Regions from separate parts of the Ottowia oryzae genome, predicted to be linked through region 2. Evidence: predicted binding sites of a transcription regulator. Region 2 holds the regulator's gene; each other region holds the start of a gene.

Region 1 (6,140 bases), 240 kb from region 2:
TGATGTCGGCTTCGGCGTCCTCGGCCTTGAAACCTTGCTTCATGGACCGCAGGTTGAAGAACAGCTTGCGCTGGGCCTTGGTGGTCGCCACCTTCACCAGGCGCCAGTTCTTCAGGATGTATTCGTGAATCTCGGCCTTGATCCAGTGCAGGGCGTAGCTGACCAGGCGCACGCCTTGGTCAGGGTTGAAGCGCTTGACGGCCTTCATCAGGCCGACGTTGCCTTCCTGAATCAGGTCGGCGTGCGGCAGGCCATAGCCCAGGTACTGGCGCGAGGTGGAAACCACCAGGCGCAGGTGCGACAACACCAGTTTGCCGGCGGCTTCCAGGTTGTCGTCATCGCGCAGCTCGCGGGCAAAGCGCTGCTCTTCCTCTTGGGTAAGCATGGGCAGCCGATTGACGGCGGTGATGTACGCATCCAGGTTGCCCAGCGGCGGAACGACGGCCCACGGATTGGCCAGCGCTACAGCGCCAGAGCTGGAGGCGGTATCCATACGGGTCATCTTGGAATGTCCTTTCATATTGCTCAGGTAATCTTAGCACTCTCTTCGATTGAGTGCCAAAGCGAAAGTTCCGTGCCCAGAGGGAGTATTGGCTGACAAAGCTGCTGTGCCGGTCGGTTTGCAGAATCAGGCTGAAAACCATTGAATATCAAAGACTTAACAGTCTGGCCGGCGGCGCCTGCCTTGCAGGAAGTCCACTTGCGCTCTAGGGCATTGCTGCATTCTTGCGGTGTGGCGAGCGCTGGCGTGTAGGCGGTTGCCGCGCTCGCTCGTCGCGCCGTTGCGCGAACGGGGTCACATTGGGCCGGTGCAGAGCTGGACTAGCTGCTTCCGCGCGGGCCAGGCGCGGGCTTGTGGGCCGGGGCCGCGCGTTTCGCCCTGAAGTGCACGGCTGCAGCGGAAGCAATTCGCTATGCAAAATATAGCTGCTAGCGCTGCACTCACCTGCGCTGGAGCCCATTTTCTTCAATAGCGATTGGAGAAGTTGGCGCTGATGCGCTGGCGCAGGTACTCTGCCCCGGTGATCGGTGGGTACTTCTTCCCGGGCCCTTCGATGACAGCGTCTTCATTGGCCTGGCAGAAGAAAGCCAGGCTGTAGCGGGCGCCCTGGTATTCATGCGGCAACGGGTTGCGCACGCGATGGAAGTTGCTGGGCAGTTGGTCGTCGCTCCAGCGGGTGAGCATGTCGCCGATGTTGCAGGTGATCACCCCTTCGGCCGGCTCCACGCTGGTCCATTGGCGGCCCTCAGCTTCCTTGCCCGGCAGCACCTGCAGCCCACCCTGGCCGGGGCGCTGGAAGAGCAGCGTGAGGCAATCGAAGTCGGTGTGCGCGCCTGCCCGCCATAAGCCCAGCTCGTCCTTAAGTGCAGGGTCGACGGCAAAGTAGTGCAGCATGCGCAAGGTGCTCTGGTAGCTGGGCAACTGCGGGTCGTGGGCCCGGGTGAAGAATTCGGGGTCGAAGCCCAGCTTGAAAGCAAAGCACGAGAGCAGGCGCATCCCCACTTCCCAGCACTGGCGCTCAAACGCCAGCGTGGCCGCCTGGAAGCCGGGCAGTTCCGCCTCGCTGGGCCACAGTCCGGCCATGCGCGGGCGGGTGATCTGATAAGACTCTTTCTGGTCGGGGGTGCGGGTAGATGGGCGGATCTGCGCCTTGTGTTCCCACCCAGCGTTGCGCGCCAGGGGCCACTGGGCCTTGGTTTCGGCGGGTAGATCAAAGAACGCCTCGGCACGCTGAAAGGCGGCGCGGATGTCCTCCACGGGAATGCCGTGGTGCGTCACCTGAAAGAAGCCGATATCGACCGAGGCGCTCCAGAGCTGCTCAGCGATTTCCTCCTTGCGGCGAGCGAAGTCCGAAATGTCGATGCGGCGCACTTCGCGAGCGGAGGTTTCGCCGTCCATCGCGCCGCCCATGCGCGATTCTTTTTCCAGCTCACCCAGAACGTCGGGGGCTGCGGAGGGTTCGTAAACAGAGGGTGAGGAGCTTGGCATGGTGATGACCTTACGTGGTGCGGGTGAACCATGGCCCATGGCAGACGGATGGCGCGCGTGACATGAGCCGCTTGAAGGAACCAGGGCCGCAGTGATGGTCTGCCGGCTTTCCTTCCGGAAAGTCGCGGTACGCACTTCGGCCCACTTCAAGAGCAATGACCCGCCAAGCCGGGCACGCTGGGCGCCTGGCTGGGGCTGAACGCTTCTACTCTCAGCTCTCGTCTCAAGCAATTTGCAGACCAGGCTTGGCCGTGCATGTGGCGCTTTGACGCGTGGCCTGCGTACGGCCGTAGCCCCAAGCGAGGGCGCAGGTGCACCGACGTGGGTGGGCGCTGCACCACAACAAGGCCGGTAGCACCGGCATGCCAGGTCAGTTCAGGGGCCCGCCAGGGCATGGCAACGCCGAGCGGGCGTGCAGATCTTTCGGCACGCGACTTGCGTACCGTGCGTATTGAGTAGAAGCGTTCAGCGCCTGCGGCCGACGGTGGCAGGCGCCCGGAAATTGCTCAGTTCGCACCGATTCGCCGGCGGCCATCGTCTGCGCGTCGGGCCTGTTGACTGAACCCGAGCCCTTGCCATGCAACGACGCCACTTTCTCAGCACCTCCCTTGCCTCCACCTGCGCCACGCTGATGGGCACCAGCATCATGGCCCCCGCCGTGCATGCCCAGCCCCTGACACCCCTGAAGTTCACCCTGGACTTTCGTATCACCAGCCAGACTTCGCCCTTTTTCCTCGCGCAGGCCAAGGGCTACTACAAAGATGAGGGGCTACAGGTCGATATCGACGTGGGCTCCGGCTCGGTCGCTTCGATCATGCGCGTGGCCAGCGGCGTGTACGACCTGGGTCTGGGCGACATCAGTTCCCTGGTGGAGTTTCACGCGCAGAACCCTGAAACGCCTGTGCAGGCCATCTACCAGTACTACAACCGCGCGCCCTTCGTCATCATTGGGCGCAAGGATCGCGGCATTACCACCGACTTCCGTTCGCTCAAGGGCAAGAAGGTGGCGGCGGCGGCCGTGGAGTCCACGCGCCGCAGTTGGCCCATGGTCGCCAGGGCGCTCAAGATTCAGCCGGATCTGTTCGAGTGGGTGACCACCGATTTCAGTGCGCGCGATAACGTGATGGTTCGCGGCGACGTGGATGCCGCCACCTACTTCCACGACTCGGCGGTGTCGTTGTTTGCGCGCATGCCGCCCAAGGATCTGTCGGTGCTCGAATATGCCAAGACCGGCCTCAACCTGTACGGCAACGCCATCGTTGCAGGCAAGCTGCTGCGGGACAAGCCCGATGTCGCCAAAGCCTTTCTGCGTGCCAGCAACCGGGCGCTGCGCGAGACACTGGCCAATCCCGAGGCCGCGCTGGCCGCCGTGAAGGCGCGCGAGCCGATTCTGAACACCGATGTCGAGCGAGAGCGCTGGGCGATCACGCGCCAATATCTGCAGACCGCAGAAACTCAGGCCATCGGTCTAGGTGCCGTGCAACCGGCTGTGCTGACCAATCAGATCAACGAAGTGGCGACCGTCTTTGGCCTGGCGCGCAAGCCCACGCCGGATCGCGTCTTCAACCCCGCGTTCTTGCCCGCAGCCGCCGACCGCAAGGCTGCCGCATGAGCGCCCAAGGTGAAGTCCCCATGGGCCTTCCGCAGGAAGTCGCGCTGAGTGAGCGCGATGGACAGTACCTGCTTCATGCCATTGCCATGGCGGACAAGGCCCGCGAGCGTGGCAACCGGCCGTTCGGTGCGGTGATCGTGGCCGCAGACGGCCAGGTGTTGGCGCAAGCGTGGAACGCCACGGCCGAAACCGGTGATTGCACTGCGCACGCCGAGACCTCGGCCATCCGAATGGCCAGCCCGAGCCATAGCCGCGACGCGCTGGCCACCGCCACGCTGTACTCGTCTGGCGAACCCTGCGTGATGTGCGCGGGCGCCATCTATTGGTCGAACATCGGCCGCGTGGTGTACGGCATCGACGCGGTGCGGCTGCGCGTGTTTCGCGGCGAGCGGCTGGATCAGCGCGATGCCGAGCTGTCTTGCCGCGACGTCTTCGACGCCTCGCCGCGCGCCATTGATTGCCTGGGTCCCGCGTTGATCGCGCAGGCCAGCGCATCGCATCAGGGCGGTTGGAAGGCGTGAAGCCGCCTCTGCGGCCTCGGTGGAGGCGCAAGCGGTTTCGAAGGTCGCTGGCGCGCCTCTTGCGCGCCGCGCGGCCCCGCTCGGATTGGCCTGCCCGCCAAGCTCTGCAGGTTCAAGACGCTCGCGCGGGCCGCCGTTGGATGGCCGAACAGGCGGCCTCAGGCCCTGGCCGCGTTGCCGCTTTGCAGCGCCAGGCTCAGCTGCACCGTGCAGGCGTCGCCGGGGGTGGGTTGTTCGGTGAAGCCCAGGCGCCGGCCCAGCGCGCGCATGCCTTCGTTTTCCGCCAGGATGGTGGCGACCAGGCGCTGCGTGCCGGCAGCGCGCTGGTAGGTGATCAGCCGCTGCAGCAGCAAGCGCCCCAGGCCCCGGCCCTTCAGGTCGGCGCGCAGGATGATGCCGAACTCGGCCTGCACATTGTCCGGGTCGGCAATGGCACGCGCCACGCCCAGGGTTTGCGGGGTGCCGCTGGCGTCGTCGGCGGTGGCGATGAAGGCCATTTCGCGCGTGTAGTCGATCTGCACGAGGCGGGCCAGCTCGGTGCGCTCCAGCCGTGGGCGGCTGTGGAAGAAGCGCATGCGCATGTCGTCGGGGGCCAGCGCGTCGATAAAGGCGCGGTGCGCGGGCTCGTCTTCTGGGCGCACCGGGCGGATGGTGATGCGCCGGCCGTCCCATTCCAGGGTTTCGCTCAGGCCCGACGGGTACGGCTGAATGGCGAAATGCCGCGCCCCCGCAGGGCACGCGGCGCTGACGCGCACGCGCGCGTCCAGCGCAATGGCGCCCTCGTGGTTGACCAGCAGCGGGTTGATGTCCAGCTCGGCCAGCTCGGGAATGTCCGCCAGCAGTTGCGATACAGCTTCCAGCGTTCGCACCACCGCGTCTTCGTCGGCGGGTGGCACGTCGCGGTAGCCCTTGAGCAGGCGCGCCACGCGCGTGCGGCCGATCAGGGCGCGCGCCAGCGGGGTGTTCAGCGGCGGCAGCGCCGTGGCGCTGTCCTTCGTCACCTCGACCGCCACGCCGCCCTGGCCGAACAGGATGATGGGGCCGAAAACGCGGTCGATGCTGGCGCCGATGATCAGCTCTTGCGCCTTGGCCAGCTTGACCATCTGCTGCACGGTAAAGCCCTCCAGACGCGCCTTGGGGTGCACCTTGCGCACGCGGTCGAGCATGCTGGTGGCGGCGTGCCGCACATCGGCAGCGTCTTGCAGGTTGAGCGCCACGCCCCCCACGTCGGACTTGTGGCTGATGTCTTCCGAAAGGATCTTGAGCACCACCGGAAAGCCGATGCGCGCGGCCTCATGCGCGGCGGCTTCGGCGTCGGCCGGCACGGTGCGGGTGGCCACCACGGGGATGCGATAGGCCTCGCACACGGCCTTGGCCTCGGGCTCGGTCAGCATGTCGCGCCCGCTGGCCAGCACTTGCTCGACGATGGCGCGCACGCGGGCTACGTCGGGGGCAGCCTCCGTGCCCGCACCGGCGGGCGGCGCTTGCGTCAGTTGCGCCTGGTTCTGGGCGTAGCGCTGCAGCATGCCGATGGCGGCGACGGCCTGTTCGGGCATGTCGTAGCAGGCGATGCCCGCGTTCACAAAGATCTGGCGCGCCTCGGCCACGGCGGGCCCGCCAATCCAGCTGGCGACCAGCGGCAGGGGCGGGCGCCCAGGCGGCAGCACGACAGGCACCATCGCGCGGGCGATGTCGGCCGATGGCACGATCGCCGTGGGCGCCTGAATGAACAGCAGCGTGCCCGTGGGCTGCGGGTGGCGCGCCAGCACCTGCAGCGCATCCACATAGCGCTGCGCGGGCGCGTCGCCAATGATGTCCACCGGGTTGTCGTGCGACCAGTTGGCGGGCAGCACGGTGTCCAGCTCGCGCACCACCAGCTCGCCCAGCGTGGCCAGCGGCACGCCTTGGGCGGCGCAGGCGTCGGCGGCCATCACGCCGGCGCCGCCGCCATTGGTCAGGATGGTCACGCGGTCGCCGATGGGGGCGCGAAAGCGCGTCAGGATCTCGGCCGCCAGGA
Region 2 (6,140 bases):
GGCTCCCACCAGCCGCTGGCGGCCAGCATGGCAGCGGCCAGCGTTTCCTTGAGCGGCGCATCGCCTTTGTCTTGCCGCCAGCCGCGCTTGAACAATGGCTCGCCACTGGTGTCGATGGACACGCTGGCGTGCGTGGCGCTCAGGTGCGCGTGGATGCGGACCTGCGGGTGCTGCGTGTCGATGCTGGGCCGAACGCCGCCCGCGGCGTTGCGGAAGCGGTCGGCCACCGCGTCTTTCACGCGCAGTGTGGCGAAGTTCAGGCTCTTGAGCGGGCTGGCCTGCGCCGTCAGGTCCACGCGGAAAGTCTGCCGGGCCTGAAACCACTGTTCCCACGGCACTTCGGCGGCCAGTGCGTACAGGTCGTGTTCGTCGCGGTAGGGGCCGTGCGCCAGCTCGATCAGCACGCGCTGCGCCAGGCGGCTGTGCAGGTTCAGCCGCATCACCACGGCCCAGTCGCCGCGCACGCGCACGCCCCCGCGTTCGGCCAGCAGGTCGTGACCGGTCAAACCGGTGAGCCCGTGAACCTCGTCGGCCAGGTAGCCCTCCACGCCGCCGGCGCAAGGCAGGAAAAGTGTCAGATCGGCCGCCTTGAATGCGGCAGTGCCAGATGAAGTCGCCATGGCTGCGCATTGTGACCGACGCGCGCAGTGCGCCAGTGCCGGCGCCAGGGGCAGGCGCACGGACAAGGTCACGAACGGGTCTTCGTGCGTGTACGCCAGCGATCCGCCGTGCGCCTGCGCGATCGACTGGCACACGTACAGGCCGAAGCCCAGGCCGCCGCGCGAATCGTCCACCGCGGCCGGTTCGGTGCCGCTGAACAACATGTCCACCACCGCCGGAACGATGGGAGGGCTGATGTTGCTGATTTCGGTGACGGCGGAATCGCCCTCGCGACGGACGCGCACCACCACCGACTCGCCGGCCTGCCCGTGCCGCAAGGCGTTGTCGATCAAGCCGTCGAACAGCGCGGCCAGGCGTTCGTGGTCTGCCTGAACGACCACGGGGGCGGCGTCGCCGCGCTTGGCGGGCGTGTCCAGATAGATCGACGCACCGTGTTCGCGCTGCAGCGCTTGCGTCACGCGCGCGGACAGCAGGGCGGGCAGGTCCACGGGTGCCAGGGCCAATGGCTTGACGTTGCCGCGCATGAGGCTCAGCTCCATCGCCTTGTGCAGCACGCGGTCGAAGCGACTGGTTTGGTCGCTGGACTCGGGCAGCGCCACTTCACGCGCCTGCGCGCGCAGCATGGCCCCGACGGCGTTGCGGTAGCGGTGCATGTCGGCCACGCCAGCGCCCACCAGCAGCCCCAGGCTGTTACCCAATGCCTGCAGCGCATCCCGCTCCACCGCGCCCCATGCGACAGTGCCGTCAAAGTCGCTGTCTGGGCCGGTCGTGGTTTCACCAAGGGCGCTACGCGCTGCGCTGGGCACATCGCCGTCGCCGGCGTCCGGGGCCTGGCGGCGCAAGAGCAGGATCCGCGTTTGACTGGGTTCGTCAAAGCAAAACGACATCATCCCGCCCCAGCCCGTCAGCCGTGCCGCCAGGTCGGGTGCAGACTCGGTCAGCGCATCGGTGACATACACCCGACCGCTGTCGACGCCGCCGTCGTGCAGCCAGCGCAGCAGGGCGGTCTGCAGTCCGTGGGGGATATCGCCGTGCGCGAACACGCTGGATTGGTGGCTCATCACCGCAGCCTGCGCCCTGAAGGCGCGCGCCATGTTCGGCAGTCGCGATGCCAGCACCAGCGCCGGATCGGTGGCGCCCTGAAGTTGCGCCAGCAAATTGCCGCGAAGGCGCTCGTGCGTCAACTCGCGTGCAGCGCGGTCCTTGTCCAGTTGGTATTGCAACTGGGTAGACAGCAGCTCGCCCAGCACGGCGCAGCTGGCGCGCACGGGGTAGGGCACCTGCACCGCCGCGCGGTGATGGCAGGCGAGGATGCCCCACAGATCGCCGTCCACGATCAAGGGCACGCACATGGACGCACTGATCCCGCTGTCATGCAGGTAATGGGCATGAAAGTCCGGCACGCTGCGCAGTGCGGACAGTGTCATATCCAGCGGAGCTTCGTGACCGGGCGCAGCTTCGAGCGGCACCGGCGCACTGTCAGCATCCGGAACGTGCCGCGCCGGATTCAGGCTGAACAAGCGACGCGCTTCAACCGGTATGTGGGCTTCTGGAAAGCGCTGACCCAGGCGCGGCGGCCAGTCTGTGGCGCTGCTGGCCTCGGCCACCACCTGGCTGCTGCCGTCTCGCTTGAAATGGTAGGCCAGCACGCGGTCAAAACCCAGCATGGCGCGCAGGGCCCGCGTGCCTTCGTCCAGCAAACCCTGTACGTTGGTCTGTTGGCGCAAGCGGCGCACCACCTGATGCAAGGTTGGGCCGGGATCAAGGTCTTGCCTAGGGTGGGGGCTGGGTTCCAGCTCGACCAGCGTGCCCCATTTCTGCCGCCGGACAAGGCAGTCAAACTGCCGCCCGTTCAGGGCGACGCGGTGATGATCGGCCAACGCAGAATCTTCGCCGCCAGCTTTTGCGGCAACCAGGCTGGCGCCGCTCAGCCCAAACTGTTCGGGCAGCGCGCGGCCGAGCGAGGGCGCCTCGTGGCCCAGCAGCTTGGCCGCATTGGCACTCAGGTGCGTCACAACGCCAAAGCCATCCAACGCGATCAGCACGCCGTGGGCTTGAATCGCGCCAGGCGTGTGAAGTTGGGATTGAGGTTTGAGCAGCGCCACCGGTGGTCCTTGGTCAGATCGTGCGCTGGCGGCCAGGCGTGAGGCGCCGTGGCTGGCCGCACGTCCGATGCAAACGCGTAGGGGAATTCCTACACGCGACCCAGTGTATCGGTGTGCGCGACGCGCGCTCTGCCACGAGGCATAGCCGTGACAGGCGGTCGACGACGGCGCCTGGCGGCGCGTCAGGCAGAAGCCTTGCGCAGCCCGGCCACGGGTATGCGCAAGCCCTCGCGGTACTTGGCTACCGTGCGGCGCGCGCAGTCGATGCCCTGGGCTTTCAGCAGCTCGGCCAGCTGGTTGTCGGACAGCGGCTTGGCCGTGTTCTCGGCATCGATCAGTTGCTTGATCAGCGCCCGCACGGCGGTGCTGGACGCGTTGCCGCCCGATTCGGTGGCCAGCGCCGAGCCGAAGAAATACTTCAGCTCGAACGTGCCGCGCGGCGTGGCCATGTACTTGGCGGTGGTCACGCGCGAGATGGTGGATTCGTGCACGCCCAGCTCGTCGGCCAGGTCGCGTTGCACCATGGGCCGCATGGCCAGCTCACCGTGGATGAAGAAGCTCTTTTGCCGTTCGACGATGGCTTGCGACACGCGCAGGATGGTGTCAAAGCGCTGCTGGATGTTCTTGATGAACCAGCGGGCCTCTTGCAGCCGCTGCGCCAGCGCCTGGTGGTTTTCGCCGCCTTTGCCGCCGCGCAGTGCGCTGGCGTACACGTCGTGCACGCGCAGGCGCGGCATCACATCTGGGTTCAGCTGCACGCGAAAGCGCTGCTGCGCACCGCTGCCGCGCACGCTGACGATCACGTCGGGCACCACCACGTTGCGCTCCACGTCGGCAAAGCGGCGCCCCGGCTTGGGCTCCAGCGTGGCGATCAGCTGCATGCCCTGGCGCACCTGCGCTTCGGGCAGGCCCGTCAGCGCGGCCAGGCGCTTGGCGTCGCGCTTGGCCAGCAGCTCGATTGCCCCGTGCTGGGCGCAAATGGCCTCGGCCGCCCCGACGCGGGCCAGCTCGTCGGGCTCGCCCGCGCAGGCTGCGCGCAGATCGCGCAGCTGCAGCGACAGGCATTCGGCCAGGTTGCGGGTGCCCACGCCGGCCGGCTCCAGCGACTGCAGCAGTTTTAGCGCCATGGTGAAGCGGTGCACCAGCTCTTCCATCTGCTCGATATCGTCGTCGTCGTCGATCAGCGTGGCGGCCAGCTGCGCAAGGGAATCTTCCAGGTAGCCGTCTTCGTTCAGCGACTCGATCAGAAAGCGCAGCGCGGCCGAATCCTCGGGCGACAGGCGAAGGGCCAGCGCCTGCTGATGCAGGTGTGCGGTCAGGCTTTCCTGGGCGCCCGTGCGTTCGCCGGCGTCCAGCTCGTCGTCGCCCGCAGCCTGCTGTCCCCGCGCCGGGGCGTCGCCACCCCATTCGCCGTCGTCGGCGCTGACGTCCACGCTGCCATCGCCGTCCCAGCCTTCGTGCAGTAGGGATTCAGAGTCCAACGGGCCTTCAGCGCCCGCGCCATCAGCGCTGGCAGCTTCAAATTCTGTAGCATTCTCGCTGACCCGGTCGCCCTCGCTGGTGCGCGTGTCGGCACGCGACAGGCCGAATTCCTCGCGCGGGGCGCCGTCTTCCTCGCGCTCCAGAAAAGGGTTGTCGTCCAGCATCTGCTCCACCTCGCTGGACAGCTCCAGTGTGGACAACTGCAGCAGCCGGATCGACTGCTGCAGCTGAGGGGTGAGCGCAAGGTGCTGCGAAACCCGCAGCGACAGACCGGGCTTCACAGGCGGAAATTCTCTCCCAGGTACACGCGGCGCACCTGTGGGTCCTCGACGATGTGCGCGGGCGTGCCGGTGGCCAGCACCCGCCCTTCGCTGATGATGACGGCGTGGTCGCAAATGCCCAGGGTTTCACGCACATTGTGATCGGTGATCAGCACGCCAATGCCGCGCGCCTTCAGGAATTCGATGATGCGCTGGATCTCGATGACGGCGATGGGGTCAATGCCTGCGAACGGCTCGTCCAGCAGGATGAAGCGCGGCTGAGTGGCCAGGGCGCGAGCAATCTCGACGCGGCGGCGCTCGCCGCCCGACAGCGCCGGCGCCGGGGAATCGCGCAGGTCGTTGACGTGCAGCTGCTCCAGCAACTCGGTCAGGCGCCGCTCGATCTCGTCGCGGCTCAGCGCGCGGCCGTCGGGGCCGACCTGCAGCTCCAGCACGGCGCGCACGTTCTCGGCCACCGTGAGCTTGCGAAAGATCGATGCTTCCTGCGGCAGGTAAGACAAGCCCAGGCGCGACCGACGGTGGATCGGCATGTCTTCAATCGACCGCCCGTCGATGCTGATGGTGCCGGCGTCGGCGCGCACCAGGCCGACGATCATGTAGAACGAGGTGGTCTTGCCCGCGCCGTTCGGGCCCAGCAGGCCGACGACCTCGCCGCTGGCCACGTCCAGCGACACGTCGTGCACCACACGGCGGGCGCCGTAGTTCTTGCGCAGCCCGCGCACCTCCAGGCGGCTGTGGCCGTGCTCAGGCGCCAAGGCGGCGGGCATGCTGCCGCCAAAGCGCGAGGCCAGTGCTTCCGCGTTCGCCTCGCTCACCGTGCGGATCCTGTGGCGGGCAATGTCGTCGAGGGCCGCAGCGGCGCGCTGGCGGCGGGCGCTGGCGCAGCGGCCGGGGCGCTGGCCGGATTGCGCGGCGCCAGGATGGCGCGCACGCGCCCGCCGGGGGCAGCCGACGGGGCGCCTGCGGCGCGAGATCCGGCGTCGACCGTGTAAACCTCGGTCACGTTGTTGTAGACGATCAAGCTGCCCATCACTTCATCTTGAATCGTGGCGCCCGCCAGGCGGCGCATTTCGGCGCGGCGGATGAAACGCACGATGTCGCTTTTGCCGTCGTATTCGATGGTTTCGGCTTCGCCCTCGATGTATTCGTCCACGCCCTCGCGCTTTTGCCGGAAGAAGGCGCGCTTGCCGGAGTCGGCGTACATCGTGCCGGACTGGTTGCCGCTCGCGTCCTGGCGCACCTCAAGGCGCGCGCCGCGCATCACGATGGTGCCTTTGGTCACCACAACATTGCCGGTGAAGGTGGTGACTTGCTTTTGATCTTCGTAGCGGCCTGCGTCCGCTTCGATGTTCATGGGTTTGTCGCGGTCGGCGCGTTCCGCGAAGGCGGGGGTGACCAGCGCCAGCGCCAACAGGCCGGCAGCGGCACCGCCCAAGAGGCGCCAGAGAGTCTGGGTATGGGGCACGATTTTTGCTTTACCTATGCGCGCCATTGTAAGCGCAGCGTGCCGCCCGCGCATGAAAAAGCCCGTCGAAACGGGCTCATTCTGGCGCCTTGGCGGGCTGCGGCCATCAACCTTTGCGGGTTTGGGCAATCAGGTTGTTGGTGATCTGAATCATGCGTTCAAAACCACCGGCCATCGACCCATCGG
Region 3 (6,140 bases), 830 kb from region 2:
AGAGGTCAAACATCGCCCCGATAAACGTCACCAAACCGAAACTCGAACGATCGAACCGCGCCACTGATCCGATGCATGCGCCGTTGAAACTCACTAGATGAGTAGCACTGACATTGGTGAAATCCAAAGATCGGTCGAACCAGCAGCAACCAAAAACAACCTCGGCATGGAACTCCGAGCAACTGAAACTTACCGCCTCACCAAAGGCCGAATCGTTAAAGTAAGCCGAATGCAGGAATTTTGAATACGAGAAATCAGATTTATGACCAAATTCGCATGCACGGAAAGCAACCCACCTCTTGAATATAGAACAATGAAAAATTGCGCCATTTCCGAAATCAACCCGGTCCAGCCCAATATTTTCCTCAAAGCAATGGTGAGAGAAATCGGCGCAATTTTGATATCCAGTTAGCATTCCGCCCCGTACGGGGTAACTTTTACGCCATGTGTTCCAAGCATCTGCACCACACATCAAAAGGGCGATGCATTCTTCCCGCTGGATATTCTCTGGATCAGCAATATGGGCTTCTCGACCGTTGCCAGCGTAGGTGCAGGATTCAGCCACGTTCTTCAGCGATGCCGGCTCATCAAAAACCCATGCGCCCCTGGCCGAAGATGCCGGCCGGGTCGAACGCGCGCTTCAGCTCTGCCTGAATGCGGGCCATGGGCCCAGCCAGCGGGGTAAATACGGGCACACGCCCGTCGCCGCCGCGCACCAGCGTGGCGTGGCCGCCCGCGCGGGCGCAGGCTTCGCGCACATGGGCAGCGGCGTTGAGCGGCAGGCGCAGCCAGCGCTGCGCGCCGTGCCATTCGATCAGCGTGGGGCCCAGGTTCAGCGGGGTGGCCGTGTCCGGCACGCTGGCGCGCCACAAGGCCTCTCCCTGTGACAGGCGGAAAAAGGGCAGCGATTGGTCGCGCAGCGCGTGCCATTGGCGCGCGGCGCGGTCGCCCTCCAGCGCCTGGCCGCCCATGATCTTGCGCGCCGAGGCGATGGCCGCGTTGGCGCCGCGCAGGCGCACCGCCAGCTGGCCGTCGGCCCAGCAGCTGGCGTGCAGCGGCAAGGGCTGGCCACCCCAGCGGTTGAGCTGCTGGCGCGCGCTGGTTTCAGACAAATCAAACATCAGCGTGCATTCGGCCGGGGCGAAGGGCAGCACCTTCAGGCTGACTTCGGCGATCACGCCCAGCGTGCCCATGGAGCCGGCCATCAAACGGCTGACGTCGTAGCCGGCCACGTTCTTCATCACCTGGCCGCCGTAGGTCAGCACGTCGCCGCGCCCGTTGACGATCTGCACGCCCAGCACGTAGTCGCGCAGCGCCCCCACGCTGGCGCGGGCCGGGCCTGACAGGCCGGCCGCCACCACGCCGCCGATGGTGCTGCCCGAGCCGTAGCGGGGCGGCTCGAAGGCCAGGTGCTGGTTGGATGCGGCCAGCAGCTCTTCCAGCTCGCGCAGGCGGGTGCCGCCGCGCACGGTCACGACCAGTTCGCTGGGCTCGTAGCTGACCACGCCGGCCAGCGGCCGCACGTCCAGCAGTTCGCCATGCAGGATCTGGCCGTAGAAATCCTTGGTGCCCCCGCCGCGAATGCGCAGCGGGCGGCCGCGCGCGGCGCAGGTTTTGATCTTCTCAACGATGGCTTGCAACTCAGCTGGCATCTGGCGATGGTAATGCTTTCACGTGCGCGCGGCGGCCGGCCAAGCTGCTGCCGCGCCCTGCGCGCACAAGCCTGCTGGCGCTGACAGCACCCGTGCCGCACGCGCAAAAAAATCCCGCCCTTGCGGGGCGGGATTCAAACCTGGAGGAACTTTCGCTTATCGGTTGTAGGCGGTCTCGCCGTGGCTGGAGATGTCCAGACCGATGCGCTCGTCTTCTTCCGTGACGCGCAGGCCGATCACCATGCCCACCAGCTTGTAGAGCACGAACGAGACGATGCCCGACCACACGACGGTGAACAGCACGCTCTTGATCTGGATCCAGACCTGGGCGCCCATGGCGAAGGTATCGGGTGTGGGGCCGCCGGTGCCGCCCAGTGCCGGGGCAGCGAAGACGCCGGTCAGGATGGCACCCACGATGCCGCCCACGCCGTGCACGCCGAACACGTCGAACGCGTCGTCAGCACCCAGCATGCGCTTGAGCCCGCCCACGCCCCAGAGGCAAACGAAGCCGGCGATGGCGCCGATCACGATCGAGCCCATCGGGCCGACAAAGCCAGCAGCCGGCGTGACGGCGACCAGGCCAGCCACGGCGCCCGAGGCAGCGCCGAGCATCGAGGCCTTGCCCTTGTGCATCGCTTCGCCTGCCGACCAGGCCAGCGTGGCGGCCGCAGTGGCCAGCACGGTGTTGATGAAGGCCAGGCCAGCCTGACCATTGGCGGCGCCCGCCGAGCCGGCGTTGAAGCCGAACCAGCCCACCCACAGCAGCGAGGCGCCCACCATGGTCAGCGTCAGGCTGTGCGGCGTGAACGCTTCGCGGCCGAAGCCCAGGCGCTTGCCCACCACGTAGGCGCCCACCAGGCCGGCAATACCGGCGTTGATGTGCACCACGGTGCCGCCGGCGAAGTCCAGCGCGCCGTCTTTGGCCAGCAGGCCGCCGCCCCACACGATGTGGGCCATCGGCACGTAGCTGAACGTGAACCACAGCGCCGAGAACAGCAGCACGGCAGAGAACTTGATGCGCTCGGCGAACGAGCCAACGATCAGCGCCACGGTGATGGCCGCGAACGTGCCCTGGAAGGCGACGAAGACGTATTCCGGAATCGTCGTCAGCGCGCCGAAGGTCTCTTGCGTCACGCCTTTGAGGAAGCTCTTGCCGAAGTCGCCGAAGAAGTTGCCTTCGCCGTTGAACGCCAGGCTGTAGCCGTAGGCGGCCCACAGCACGCTGATCAGCGAGAACACCACGAACACCTGCACCAGCACGCTCAGCATGTTCTTGCTGCGCGCCAGGCCACCGTAGAACAGCGCCAGGCCAGGGATGGTCATCAGGATGACGAGCAGGGTCGACGTCAGCATCCACGCCGTGTCGCCCGAATCGACCTTGGGTGCAGCCGCCGGGGCAGCCGCAGCAGGGGCGGCGGCCGCAGCCAGCGTCATCTCGACCGCGCGGGCCTCATCCGGGTTGCCGGCCTTGGCTGATTCCTCGGGCTTTTTCAGCACGACGGCGTCTTCGGCCACGCCTGCGCCCTTGAGCGCGTCGCGCACGGCAAAGGCACGGTTCTTGGCCAGCTCGGCGTTGGCGGCCGGGTCGCCCGTGGTGTCGGTGAAGCCGGACAGCTGCACCTTGGCGTCCTTGTTGGCCGCCACGTAGTCGGCCACAGCCTTGATGGCGGCCTGGCCTTCGGGGCCGACGTCGGTCTTGCCCGTTTCGAACAGCACGCGCGCTGTCGGGAAGTCGGCCGCGAAGGCCGGGGCTGCCAGCAGGCTGAGCGCCAGCAGAAGGAAGGAGAGGATTCGTTTCATGGTGACGGTTCCTGGCGCTGCTTACAGTGCGTCCGGGCCGGTTTCGCCGGTGCGGATGCGGATGACCTGTTCAAGTTCGAACACGAAGACCTTGCCGTCACCGATCTTGCCGGTGCGGGCGGATTGCTCGATGGCCTCGATCACGCGGTCCAGGATGCTTTCATCCACGGCGATCTCGATCTTGACCTTGGGCAGAAAGTCCACCACGTACTCGGCACCGCGGTACAGCTCGGTGTGGCCTTTCTGGCGCCCGAAGCCCTTGACCTCGGTGACGGTGATGCCCTGCACGCCCAGCGAGGACAGTGCTTCGCGCACTTCGTCCAGCTTGAAGGGCTTGATGACGGCGGAGACCATTTTCATTTTGCTTACCTTTTGATAGCGGCCAGCGCTTGTGCCACAAGCGCCAGAGGCCGATTGGGCTTAGAACGAATACTTCAGCGAAGCCACGACGCCGGTGCGGCCGCTGAAGCGCCCGCTGGGCGTGGTGTACAGATCTTTCTTGGCGTCGGTGCCGACCACGGCCACGCTGGCGACAAAGCCTTTGCCGAAGTCCTTGTTCACCGTGACGCTGTAGTCGGTGTACGAATAGGGGCTGTTGTGGCGAATCCACTGGCGGCCCACGTGCGGTGCCACCGACCAGCCGTCGCCCAGGTCAAAGTTGGCCGTCAGGTCCAGGTAGCCGCTGTTCTTGCTGTCGGAAAAGCCGAACAGGTTGGTCAGCGAATGCGAATACTTCAGCGTGAGCACGTTCCAGGTCAGCGCACCGTAGATTTCGGTGGTGTTGGGGCTCACGGCCAGCTTGTGGCTTGGGTAGTTGTAGCGCAGGAAGCCCACGTCGTAGCCCAGCGGGCCGGCCGTGCCTTTGTAGCCGCCGTACACGTCCCATTCCAGCGGCGCGTCGCCACCGGCATCCTTCACCCATTTGATCGTGGTCAGCCAGGTGCCCACGTACAGGCCGCTGGAGTGCGCGTAGTCGGCGCCCGCGCTGACGGCCGGCTTGAAGCGGCTTTGCGTGATGCCGCGGTAGCGGTAGTCGGAGGTCAGGCCCACGTTGAAGGAAAAGCTGTGCTCGGGCGTGGGCTCGGCAGCGGGGGCTGCAGCGGGCGCAGGCGCTGCGGCGTCTGCCGGGGCGGTCTGCGCCTGGGCATGGGTGCTGAGCGCCAGTGCCGCGGCGGCGAAGGCGATAGAGGAAATGCGCGCGTGAACAGGTTTCATGGGGCCCCTCCAAGGGTGTTGTCAGATGTATCCCACGGCGTATGCAGGGAGCGTGCCAGGTCCCACCAGCGCCCGCGACGGCCCTGCGGCGCACCAACGCAGCGCCTGCGGCGGTCGACACGGCGTTGCTGCACCACGATGGTGCCATGCACGTTTTTCGATGCGCACCAAGTTGGCGCGCATCGGGGCCTGCGCTGGGCGCGACCAAGGCGGCGTACGCGCACGCCCGGCCGTGCCATCCTGCGCAGCGGGCGCGTCTGCCTGCTGGGCGCCCGCACAAAACGCGCGCACCGCCGCCGGATTTGCCCTGATGATGTCGCTTGGCCCGCGCCGCGCCCTTCGTCTGGGGCGCGCCCGGCGCCATCGAGGGAGAACTCCGCGCATGGGATTGAGTCAGGTACAAAGCCGCGCCTTGCTGGGCCTTGCCGCGCCGGCCGTCACCGTTGAAGTGCATCTGGCCAACGGCCTGCCCAGCTTCACCCTGGTGGGCCTGGCCGATGTGGAGGTGAAAGAGGCGCGCGAACGCGTGCGCTCGGCGCTGCTCAACAGCGGCCTGGCGTTCCCGCACAACCAGCGCATCACCGTCAACCTGGCGCCCGCCGATCTGCCCAAGGATTCGGGCCGGTTCGACCTGCCCATCGCACTGGGCATTCTGGCGGCCAGCGGGCAGATTGACGGCGCGCGGCTGGCGGGCTGGGAATTCGCCGGCGAATTGTCGCTGTCGGGCGAGTTGCGGCCTGTGCGCGGCGCCCTGGCGATGAGCGCCGCGCTGCACCGCACGGGCGAACACGCCCAGCTGGTGCTGCCGCCCGGCAGCGCCGAAGAAGCCGCCCTGGTGCCCGGCATGCCGGTGTTCCGCGCGCGGCACCTGCTGGACGTGGTGGCGCAGTTTCTGCCCGCCGCCGCTGGCGAGCCGCCGGATGCTGAGGGCTGGTCGCGCGTGCGCCCGCCCGCGCACAGCGCCGCCCCGCCCTACGCCGACATGGCCGACGTGAAAGGCCAGGCGGCCGCCCGCCGCGCTCTTGAAATTGCAGCAGCTGGCGCTCATTCCGCCTTGCTGATTGGCCCACCGGGCACTGGCAAGTCGATGCTGGCGCAGCGCTTTGCCGGCCTGTTGCCGCCCATGGACGAAGACGAGGCGTTGCAAAGCGCGGCCATCGCCAGCCTGGGGGGCACCTTCCAGCTGGCGCAGTGGGGCCAGCGGCCCACGCGCGCGCCGCACCATTCGGCCAGCGCGGTGGCGCTGGTGGGCGGCGGCTCGCCCCCGCGGCCCGGCGAAATCTCGCTGGCGCACGAAGGGGTGCTTTTCCTGGACGAACTGCCCGAATTCCCCCGCGCCGCTTTGGAAGCCTTGCGCGAGCCGCTGGAATCGGGCCACATCACCATCAGCCGCGCCGCGCAGCGGGCCGAATTCCCGGCGCGCTTTCAGCTGATCGCGGCCATGAACCCCTGCCCCTGCGGCTACCTGGGCTC

The links. Region 2 encodes sigma-54, which starts transcription at its own class of promoters, with help from an activator protein. Its sites were predicted from a motif close to TGGCANGNAANCTGCTTT; they were not measured.
Region 1: C6570_RS06505 (isopenicillin N synthase family dioxygenase) is a predicted target of sigma-54. The motif match lies at 2,215-2,232, and genes of this name have one in related genera.
Region 3: C6570_RS01410 (TorF family putative porin) is a predicted target of sigma-54. The motif match lies at 4,708-4,725, and genes of this name have one in related genera.

What each region holds. Positions count from the first base shown of each region.
Region 1 covers NZ_CP027666.1:1,371,402-1,377,541, forward strand. The annotation lists gene rpoH (RNA polymerase sigma factor RpoH) at 1-493, opposite strand, end outside; gene C6570_RS06505 (isopenicillin N synthase family dioxygenase) at 968-1,990, opposite strand; gene C6570_RS06510 (ABC transporter substrate-binding protein) at 2,568-3,602, shown strand; gene C6570_RS06515 (nucleoside deaminase) at 3,623-4,123, shown strand; gene C6570_RS06520 (bifunctional acetate--CoA ligase family protein/GNAT family N-acetyltransferase) at 4,282-6,140, opposite strand, start outside.
Region 2 covers NZ_CP027666.1:1,126,748-1,132,887, forward strand. The annotation lists gene C6570_RS18365 (THUMP domain-containing class I SAM-dependent RNA methyltransferase) at 1-620, opposite strand, end outside; partial or broken gene C6570_RS18370 (GAF domain-containing protein) at 678-2,726, opposite strand; gene rpoN (RNA polymerase factor sigma-54) at 2,909-4,489, opposite strand; gene lptB (LPS export ABC transporter ATP-binding protein) at 4,486-5,256, opposite strand; gene lptA (lipopolysaccharide transport periplasmic protein LptA) at 5,301-5,954, opposite strand; gene C6570_RS05320 (thiol:disulfide interchange protein DsbA/DsbL) at 6,061-6,140, opposite strand, start outside.
Region 3 covers NZ_CP027666.1:301,220-307,359, forward strand. The annotation lists gene C6570_RS17885 (pentapeptide repeat-containing protein) at 1-565, opposite strand, end outside; gene glcE (glycolate oxidase subunit GlcE) at 588-1,652, opposite strand; gene amt (ammonium transporter) at 1,809-3,452, opposite strand; gene glnK (P-II family nitrogen regulator) at 3,474-3,812, opposite strand; gene C6570_RS01410 (TorF family putative porin) at 3,873-4,667, opposite strand; gene C6570_RS01415 (YifB family Mg chelatase-like AAA ATPase) at 5,050-6,140, shown strand, end outside.